One region of the Agrobacterium sp. O3.4 genome, then DNA from elsewhere that is predicted to be linked to it. Evidence: predicted binding sites of a transcription regulator. Region 1 holds the regulator's gene; each other region holds the start of a gene.
What was found. Region 1 encodes PhoB, which activates phosphate uptake and scavenging genes when phosphate is short. Its sites were predicted from a motif close to TGTCATNNANCTGTCAT; they were not measured.
Positions count from the first base shown of each region.

Region 2: a site for PhoB is predicted at 1,300-1,316, ahead of M0412_RS21235 (DUF47 domain-containing protein). Genes of this name have one in related genera too.
Region 3: a site for PhoB is predicted at 1,160-1,176, ahead of phnC (phosphonate ABC transporter ATP-binding protein). Genes of this name have one in related genera too.
Region 4: a site for PhoB is predicted at 1,335-1,351, ahead of M0412_RS22390 (PhoX family phosphatase). Genes of this name have one in related genera too.

Region 1 is NZ_JALPZP010000001.1:2,239,158-2,241,357, reverse strand. Features, by position in the region: gene pstB (phosphate ABC transporter ATP-binding protein PstB) at 1-184, shown strand, start outside; gene phoU (phosphate signaling complex protein PhoU) at 283-1,008, shown strand; gene phoB (phosphate regulon transcriptional regulator PhoB) at 1,039-1,722, shown strand; gene M0412_RS10900 (GcrA family cell cycle regulator) at 2,023-2,200, opposite strand, start outside.
Region 2 is NZ_JALPZP010000005.1:222,180-224,379, forward strand. Features, by position in the region: gene M0412_RS21225 (efflux RND transporter permease subunit) at 1-400, shown strand, start outside; gene M0412_RS21230 (NUDIX hydrolase) at 705-1,247, opposite strand; gene M0412_RS21235 (DUF47 domain-containing protein) at 1,361-2,005, shown strand; gene M0412_RS21240 (inorganic phosphate transporter) at 2,005-2,200, shown strand, end outside.
Region 3 is NZ_JALPZP010000001.1:2,481,753-2,483,952, forward strand. Features, by position in the region: gene phnL (phosphonate C-P lyase system protein PhnL) at 1-394, shown strand, start outside; gene M0412_RS12125 (DapH/DapD/GlmU-related protein) at 391-1,008, shown strand; gene phnC (phosphonate ABC transporter ATP-binding protein) at 1,246-2,106, shown strand; gene phnD (phosphonate ABC transporter substrate-binding protein) at 2,192-2,200, shown strand, end outside.
Region 4 is NZ_JALPZP010000006.1:193,666-195,865, forward strand. Features, by position in the region: gene M0412_RS22390 (PhoX family phosphatase) at 1-1,275, opposite strand, end outside; gene M0412_RS22395 (4'-phosphopantetheinyl transferase) at 1,405-2,121, opposite strand; gene dhbA (2,3-dihydro-2,3-dihydroxybenzoate dehydrogenase) at 2,148-2,200, opposite strand, start outside.

The DNA.
Region 1 (2,200 bases):
CGAGCTGCGCGCCAATTTTACGATCGTCATCGTTACGCACTCCATGCAGCAGGCAGCGCGTGTTTCCCAGCGTACGGCCATGTTCCATCTTGGTCATCTTGTCGAAGAAAACGAAACGGACAAGATGTTCACCAATCCGGACGACCAGCGTACGCAGGATTACATCATGGGCCGCTTCGGCTGATTTCCGGCCGGCGCTTTATCGAAACCGAACAAGACTGGTGCCTTTGCCGTGCCCCGCTGGTGTGCACGTGCATGAAGGCCAAGCCGGAGGATTAGACCATGACACAGACAACGACCCATTCGCATATTCTGTCCGCTTATGACGACGAATTGAAGTTCCTGACGCGCCGCATCGCCGAAATGGGCGGTCTGGCCGAGCAGATGTGCGCCGACGCCGTGCGCGCGCTGGTCAATTCCGATGCTGCGCTTGCGCAGAAGGTCATTTCCGACGACGCGATCCTCGACCATTCCGAGCGGGAGATCGGCGACAAGGCCATCGTCACCATCGCCAGACGGCAGCCCGTCGCGGCCGATCTTCGCGAAATCATCGGCACGCTGCGTATTGCTGGCGATCTCGAGCGCGTCGGTGATCTCGGCAAGAACACTGCCAAGCGCGTTATCGCCGTTGCCGGCACCGGCGTGCCGCGCAAGCTCGCCCGCGGTCTCGAACATCTGTCGGAACTGGCGCTGGTGCAGCTCAAGGAAGTGCTCGACGTCTATTCCACCCGTTCCGCCGAGAAGGCCAATGCCATCCGCGAGCGTGACGAAGAAATCGACGCCATGTACACGTCGCTCTTCCGTGAGCTTCTGACCTACATGATGGAAGATCCGCGCAACATCACCACCTGCACGCATCTTCTGTTCTGCGCCAAGAACATCGAGCGTATCGGTGATCATGCGACGAATATCGCTGAGACAATTTATTACATGGCCACTGGCAGCCAGCCGGAGGGCGAGCGTCCGAAGGACGATAGTTCCAACACACTCGGTTCGGTGACCGAATAACAGACAGGCAGAAGCTTGCGGAGTTAGTATATGGTGCCCAAGATTGCAGTTGTGGAAGACGAGGAAGCGTTGAGCGTCCTGCTTCGTTACAATCTCGAGGCTGAGGGATACGACGTCGACACGATACCCCGTGGCGACGAGGCGGAAATCAGGCTGCAGGAACGTATTCCGGATCTTCTCATCCTGGACTGGATGTTGCCCGGTGTTTCCGGCATCGAACTGTGCCGGCGCCTGAGAATGCGGCCCGAAACCGAACGCCTGCCCATCATCATGCTGACGGCGCGCGGTGAAGAAAGCGAGCGGGTACGCGGTCTTGCCACCGGTGCCGACGATTATGTCGTCAAGCCGTTTTCGACGCCGGAACTCATGGCCCGCGTCAAGGCTATGCTGCGCCGGGCCCGCCCGGAGGTTCTTTCGTCGGTGCTGAAATGCGGCGATATAGAACTCGATCGCGAAACCCACCGCGTTCACCGCAAGAGCCGCGAAGTGCGTCTCGGACCGACGGAATTCCGCCTGCTGGAATTCCTGATGACATCTCCGGGTCGGGTGTTCTCTCGCTCGCAGTTGCTGGACGGCGTCTGGGGCCACGATATCTACGTGGATGAGCGCACCGTTGACGTTCACGTCGGACGTCTGCGCAAGGCGCTCAATTTTTCGCACATGCAGGATGTCATCCGCACCGTTCGCGGTGCCGGATATTCGATGGAAGCCTGAGCGAAGCTGAACTGACCAGCTTCAGTCAGCATAACATACGTATAAAGATCAAAAGGCTCGACACCATTGCGGTATCGGGCCTTTTTGATTTTGAACCTTCCCCAAACACGGTGTCTTGACCTTTTGAATGGACAATCGCCTGTCTGTTGGTGCGCGGATTGTGGGCTAGGCGCCATCGGTGATGGAGGAAAAGGCCGAACATTCCGCCGGCGCATTGTTTCCGCAGCCGGTCTGAATTTGTCATAAAAAAACGGGCCCGAAGGCCCGTAGTTTTTGAGTGCTGATTGCGTGCCGCAACACTCAAGCCTTGCGGCGCTCACTGACCGGCTGGTAGGCGAGCTTCGCATGGAACTTGCAATAGGGTGAGGATTCCAGCGCTTCGCAACCGCAGAAGTGGAAATCGTCTTTCAAGGGATCGCCGACCGGCCACTTGCAGGTGCGTTCGGTCAGTTCCGTCAGCGTCAGGCGACGGGAAATC
Region 2 (2,200 bases), on a different contig from region 1:
CATGCTGATGGGCCTCGTCACCAAGAACGGTATCCTGCTGGTGGATTTCGCCAACAGGGAGCGGAAACGCGGACTTTCGCTCAACGAAGCGCTGGCGAATGCCGGTGTAATCCGCTTCCGGCCGATCATCATGACGACGCTTGCGATGATCTTCGGAATGATCCCACTTGGGCTCGCCATCGGCGGTGGCGGTGCACAGCGCGCGCCGATGGCGCATGCGGTGGTCGGCGGCCTCATCAGCTCCACCCTTCTCACCCTAATCGTCGTGCCAACCATCCTGTCCTATATCGACAGCATCACCAGGCGTTTCGCCAACCTTTTGCCGAGAGCACCGGATGAGGCAGGGAAAGCGGACGCGACGGATAACCCGGTCCAGCCGCGCGAGGCGCAGCCCGGCTGAAAGCCCCTTGTTGGCATGCAGGACGGCCATTGGCGGGAGAGGCAGCAATGCTTTTTCCGTCAATGGGGCAACGGTTCTTATCGGAGCAGAAGCATGGTGGCCGGCCCCTGCCACAAGTACGGAAAGAACGATGATGGCATGGAGGTAGCGGCCGGGAAGCCGCATGGCGGCACGACGTAAACGCATAATGCGCCTGATGAAATTCATCCGGCAAAATTGGGCGCGTCATATTGCAATGGCATTACGGCAAAAGCTCCGGACAGCGTAATATCTGGGCTCTGCGCACACAGAACATGGCGGCCCCTCAGGGTCTCTCACCCGCCCTGTCTTTCCTTTTGCCCTTGGGCCTGAAATCAACCAGCAGTGATTTCAGTTCGATTTCCCGAACGCGCCTCGCGGCCTCATCCGGACGGACCCATTCAACCAGGCGTTCGCCCCGTTCCTTGAAACTTGTTTCCGTACCCGTCACCTCGATCTGGAATACATCGACCATGCACGGGACGACGTCGCCATTGTCGAGCATCTTCAGATAGGTGTAACGGCCAATGGCGGCCTTTCTCACCCGGCCCCGCACGCCCGCCTCTTCCCACGCCTCGATCGCCGCCGCCTCATGCGGCTTCTTGCGCTTCATCGGCCAGCCGCGCGGAATAATCCAGCGCTGGGTGGTGCGCGACGTGACGAGGAGGATTTCAACATCGTCTCCATTGCCGCAGTAGCGAAAACACAAGGCGGCATATTGCTGCCGGAAAGCGCCGGTGAAGAGCTTTTCGGGAACGGCAGCGAGCTGCTGGAGCAGTGTCAGGGGGCGCGCCGGACGGGTTTTCCGGCTTTTCTTGGAAGATTTCATTTGCGTTGATAGTGCCGATTTTCCGGGTTGCATCAATGCCCTGCCTGCATTTATGACAGTTTTATGACAATTACCCCCTACAACATAAATAGCGCCATTGAGGGCCAATTCGCATGATGAGCATTTTCCGCAAGCTGATGCCGCGCGAAGATCGTTTCTTCGACCTGTTCAGCAAACATTCCGAAACCGTCGTCAAGGCGGCCGGTGCTCTCGATCAACTGTTAAGCGGCATCGATGTCGAGAAGAATTGCGACCTTATCGTCGCCCTCGAAGATCAGGCCGACGACATTACCCGCGATGTGCTGCTTGCGGTGCGGCGCAGCTTCATCACTCCCTTTGATCGCGGCGACATCAAGGACCTCATCCAGTCCATGGATGACGCCATCGACATGATGCACAAGACGGTGAAGACCATCCGCCTGTTCGAACAGGGCGAATTCGATCCGCTGATGAAAGAGATGGGCCATGAGATCGTGCGTGCGGCAAGCCTGATCGCCGAAGCCATTCCGCTTCTGGAAAAGGTCGGCACCAATGCGCAGCGCCTCTCGGCGATTGCCGAAGAAGTCACCCGCGTCGAAGGCCGCTCCGACGAGCTTCATGATCAGGGCCTGAAAGACCTTTTCCGCCGCCACGGTGCGGCCGGTAACGCCATGGCCTATATGATCGGCAGCGAGATCTACGGCGAACTCGAAAAGGTCGTCGACCGCTTCGAGGATGTGGCCAACGAGATCAGCGGCATCGTTATCGAGAACGTCTGATGGATGTCGCACTTGCCCTGCCGCTGCTTGTCGGCCTTATCGCCATCGCGCTGTTCTTCGATTTCCTGAATGGTCTCCATGACGCTGCAAATTCCATCGCCACCATCGTTTCCACCCGCGTATTGCGCCCGCAATATGCGGTTGCGTGGGCGGCATTCTTCAATTTCATCGCCTTCCTGTTTTTCGGCCTGCATG
Region 3 (2,200 bases), 240 kb from region 1:
GCCGCGTGTTCCGGCAATCGACGTCGTTGCCGAACCGCTCTTCGCGCGCAAAGTGGCCGCCGAGGAGGCGCGTGAGCAGGCTGCTATGCTGTTGTCGAAACTCAACCTGCCGCGCGAACTGTGGTCCCTGCCGCCGGCGACCTTTTCGGGCGGCGAGCAGCAGCGCGTCAACATAGCGCGCGGCTTCATCACCGATCATGCGATCCTGCTTCTCGATGAGCCGACCGCATCGCTGGATGCCGCCAACCGGCGGGTGGTCGTCGACATGATCATCGAGAAAAAAGCCAAAGGCACGGCGCTGCTGGGCATTTTCCACGACGAGGAAGTGCGCGAAGCCGTTGCCGACCGCATTCTCGACGTCTCGCAATTCTCTCCCCGGAAGGCAGCGGCATGAGTGTCAAGGTCGGTCTCGAACCCGTCATTCACGACACCGCCCGCGTCACCAATTCCTCGATCGGCCGCTATACCGAAATTTCGGAGCGCTGCCGCCTCGAGGAGGTTGAGATGGGCGACTACTCCTACGTCATGCAGGATGGCGCGATCTGGTGCGCCACCATCGGCAAATTCGTCAATATCGCCGCTTCCGTCCGCATCAATGCCACCAATCACCCGATGCAGCGGGCGACATTGCACCATTTCACCTACCGCGCCCGCAGCTACTGGGACGACGCCGAGGATGAAACGGATTTCTTTGCCGCACGCCGCGCCAAGCGGGTGGTGATCGGCCACGATGTCTGGATCGGCCATGGTGCGACCCTCCTGCCCGGCGTGACGGTGGGGAACGGTGCGGTGATCGGCGCTGGCGCAGTGGTATCGAAAGATGTCGCACCCTATACCATCGTCGGCGGCGTGCCCGCCCGGCTGATCCGCGAGCGTTTTTCAGCGGAGCTCGGCCGGCGAATGGATAATCTGAATTGGTGGGATTGGGACCATGCAAGGCTACGCGGTGCGCTCGATGATTTCCGCGCGCTCGCCGCCGAGGATTTCGTGGCGAAATATGGCGGATGAATTCCGCTCAGGGCGAAGCAATTGCAGTCCCGGGACCATGTCCCGGGATTTCTGTTTGTCGCCTCCAGACATGCCCGTCGGGATTTCCTGCTCATGACTTGCCTGACGAAAGGTTTGTCGGCGAACCCCTCGGCGTCGTATCTGCGAATTCTGTAATATTTTCTTCATTAAACTGACACGCGCAATTCATGGACCGCTGTTAGGTCGAACCCCGTCATAAGAAGATTGGACGGGGAAATGAGCTTTCACCTGAAGCAAGTCACGCGCCGTTTCGGCAACCACACCGCGGTCGATGCCGTAAATGTCGAGATACCGCAGGGTCAGATGGTCGGCGTGATCGGACGCTCCGGCGCCGGCAAATCGACGCTGCTGCGCATGATCAATCGCCTCGTCGATCCCTCCTCGGGTTCCATTCACTTCAACGACATGGAAGTTTCGTCGCTGAAGGGTGCGGCGCTGCGCAACTGGCAGCGCGACTGCGCCATGATTTTCCAGCAGTTCAATCTGGTGCCGCGTCTCGATGTGCTCACCAATGTCATGCTTGGCCGTCTCAACCACCGTTCGACGGCGCTCAGCCTGTTCAACATTTTCACCAATGATGAGCGCCTGATGGCAATCGCCGCCCTTGAGCGGCTCGGCATCGAACATGTGGCCATGCAGGCTGCCGGCACGCTTTCCGGCGGCCAGCAGCAGCGCGTCGCCATCGCCCGCGCCCTGATGCAGTCTCCGAAGATGGTTCTGGCCGATGAGCCGATCGCATCGCTCGACCCGCTCAATGCCAAGATCGTGATGGACGCGCTGCGCGACATCAACGAGCGCGAAGGCATCACCGTCATCACCAACCTGCACACGCTGGATACGGCGCGCAATTATTGCGAACGCATCATCGGCATGTCGCAGGGCCGTGTTGTCTTCGACGGAACGCCGGCGGAGCTGACCGCCGCGGCCGTCACGGAGATTTACGGGACCGATTCACAAGGGTCCGGCATCGACGAGACCATGACGTCGACCAGCATCAACATTCCCGGCGCGCAGCTTCCCGCACGGCCGATACAGCAATCTGCCGGTCCCGAACCGCTCGCTCTCGCCGGGCTCTGAGGAACCGCTCAGCATCGTTTGTGCCCGCGTCAAGGGCCGATATTTCACAACAAACTCCGGCTCGCCGGGAAACAGGAGAAAGTCCATGTTGAAG
Region 4 (2,200 bases), on a different contig from region 1:
ACCCACCTTGGAGGCGGCCTGGCGGGTGAAGACGCAGATTTCGTCGATCTTCATGCCGGTGCTTTCAGGCGTCAGAGCCACCCATTCGCCTGCGCCGTCATCGGCGAACTTGGCGACATAAAGCGTGCCTTCGTCGAGCAGCCTGGAGGTGTCGCCGCCCGGCACGTAAATGCCGTTGGAGACGAATTTATAGAGGAATTCGCCACGCTCGTCGTCACCCATGTAAACGACGACGCGGCCGTCACGGGCAATCACCACGGCGGCGTTTTCGTGCTTGATGCGGCCAAGCGCGGTGCGTTTGATCGGGGTGGAGGAGGCGTCCGAAGGATCGATCTCGACCACGTAACCGGCGCGGCGCGGCTCGTTCGGGTTCTTGGCAACGTCGAAACGCGCGTCGAACTTCTCATAGGCGTAGCGGGTCTCGGCGACGATGCCATAACGCTTGTAGTCCTCAGGCAGCTTGAAGGCGGTATCGGTGGTGCCGAAATAGCCGTTGAAGTTTTCTTCGCAGGTGAGGTAGGTGCCCCATGGCGTGCGGCCGGCACCGCAATTGTTGAAGGTCCCGAGACAGTCGATACCATCAGGATCGGCGGCGGTCTTGACGAGCTCGGAGCCTGCGGCCGGGCCGGAAAGCTTCATCGGCGTGTTGTGGTGGATACGGCGGTTGAACGGGCTGTCGAGAACGATTTCCCAGCCCTCGTTGCCTTCCGCCACTTCCATGACGGTAACGCCCTGCATGTTCTGCAGGATCTTCACGTCGTCGGCCGTCTTCGGGTTGCCCTTGTCCGCGTGCGGCAGGTTGATTTCAGGGTTCACATATTCATGGTTGACGGCGATCAGCTGGTGAGCGCCGACCATGAAGAGTTCCATGCCGTCGGTATTTTCACCAAAGACCTTGTCGGAGTTTTCAACGCTGACACCCTTGGCCGCGTCGAGATCGGGAACGTTGGAAAACAGCGGCTGGCCCCATTTGGCAACCGGCTTCCAGCTGTAACCTTCCGGCACGTGAATGGTGTGGTCGGTTGCGGCCGCCACCGGCTTGAAGGGGAAGCGGCCAGCGGCGGCTTCCTGCGCTTCGGCCGAAGTGCTTGCCATCAGGTTGCCAAGCGTGCCCATGGCAGCTGCAGCCGAGCCGAAAGCCAGCACGCCGCCGAGGAAACCGCGGCGGGAAATCGCGGTTTCGACCACGCGGTCGAAATCGGTTTCGGCCGGCGGCGGGTTTTGCAGTTCATCCCATTCGTCCCAGGACAGCTTGCTCGTATCGATGTCGGTCATGTCGTGTCTCCACCGTTGCATGTTTGGAATCATTCCAACAAGCTGCGTACCGTTTGAGTATTTCACACGGATGACGGGAGGAGTGGCTTTAAATATGAGTTTATGGGAACAGAAACCGTTGTTTTTCCCTCATTGCGGGAGAAGGATGCGGGTGAGAAGGAGGTCTTCGAAATGGCCGAAGCGGAAGGCGATCTCCGTTCCCTCAAGCCAGTTACCGGTAAGGTCGGCGGTCAGGCGAAGCGACCCCGAGCCATCCGCGTCGTAAGCGGATAATTCGGCTGCTTCGAAAAAGAAAAGCCGTTTCACCGTCGGATAAAGCGCCTTGAACAGGCTCTCCTTGGCCGAAAAAATGAGCCCGGTCATGAAGGGATCGACAATGTTGCCGAGGCTGTGAAGCTCATGCGCCGTCAAGGTCTGCGAAGCGATATCGCGGGCTTCTTCTTCGCTCAGGCGTTTCTCGATATCGATGCCGATGCCGAGAAACCTGCTGCTGGAGCCGGCAAGCGCAATTGCACGATCACTGCTATGAGAAATCGCGCCGACCACCCCTTCGGGCCAGATCGGCGCGCGGTCCTCTCCCATTCCGGGAAATGATGCGTGGCCGGTAAGGCGGCGTATGGCTTCCGCCGCGCATCTGCGTCCCGCCAGAAACTCCGCCTTGCGTCTCGGCACCGCCCGCAACAGCTGTGCGGGCAGGGCAGGGGCGATGCTGCCACCGGTTTCGTCGTCGGGGCTGTAACGAAGGGTGAGGCAATGGCAATCGCTGCCGTCATCCGGCCACGGCCAGACGGCTTCCGGCTGGTTGCCAGAAACAGTCTCGTTATGCAATGCCGGCATGATCGCCATATCTGTCCCTCACTACGCCGGCGAGATCAGGCCGCGAGCGTTGCGCCGCCATCAACCACGATCTGCTGCATCGTCACGT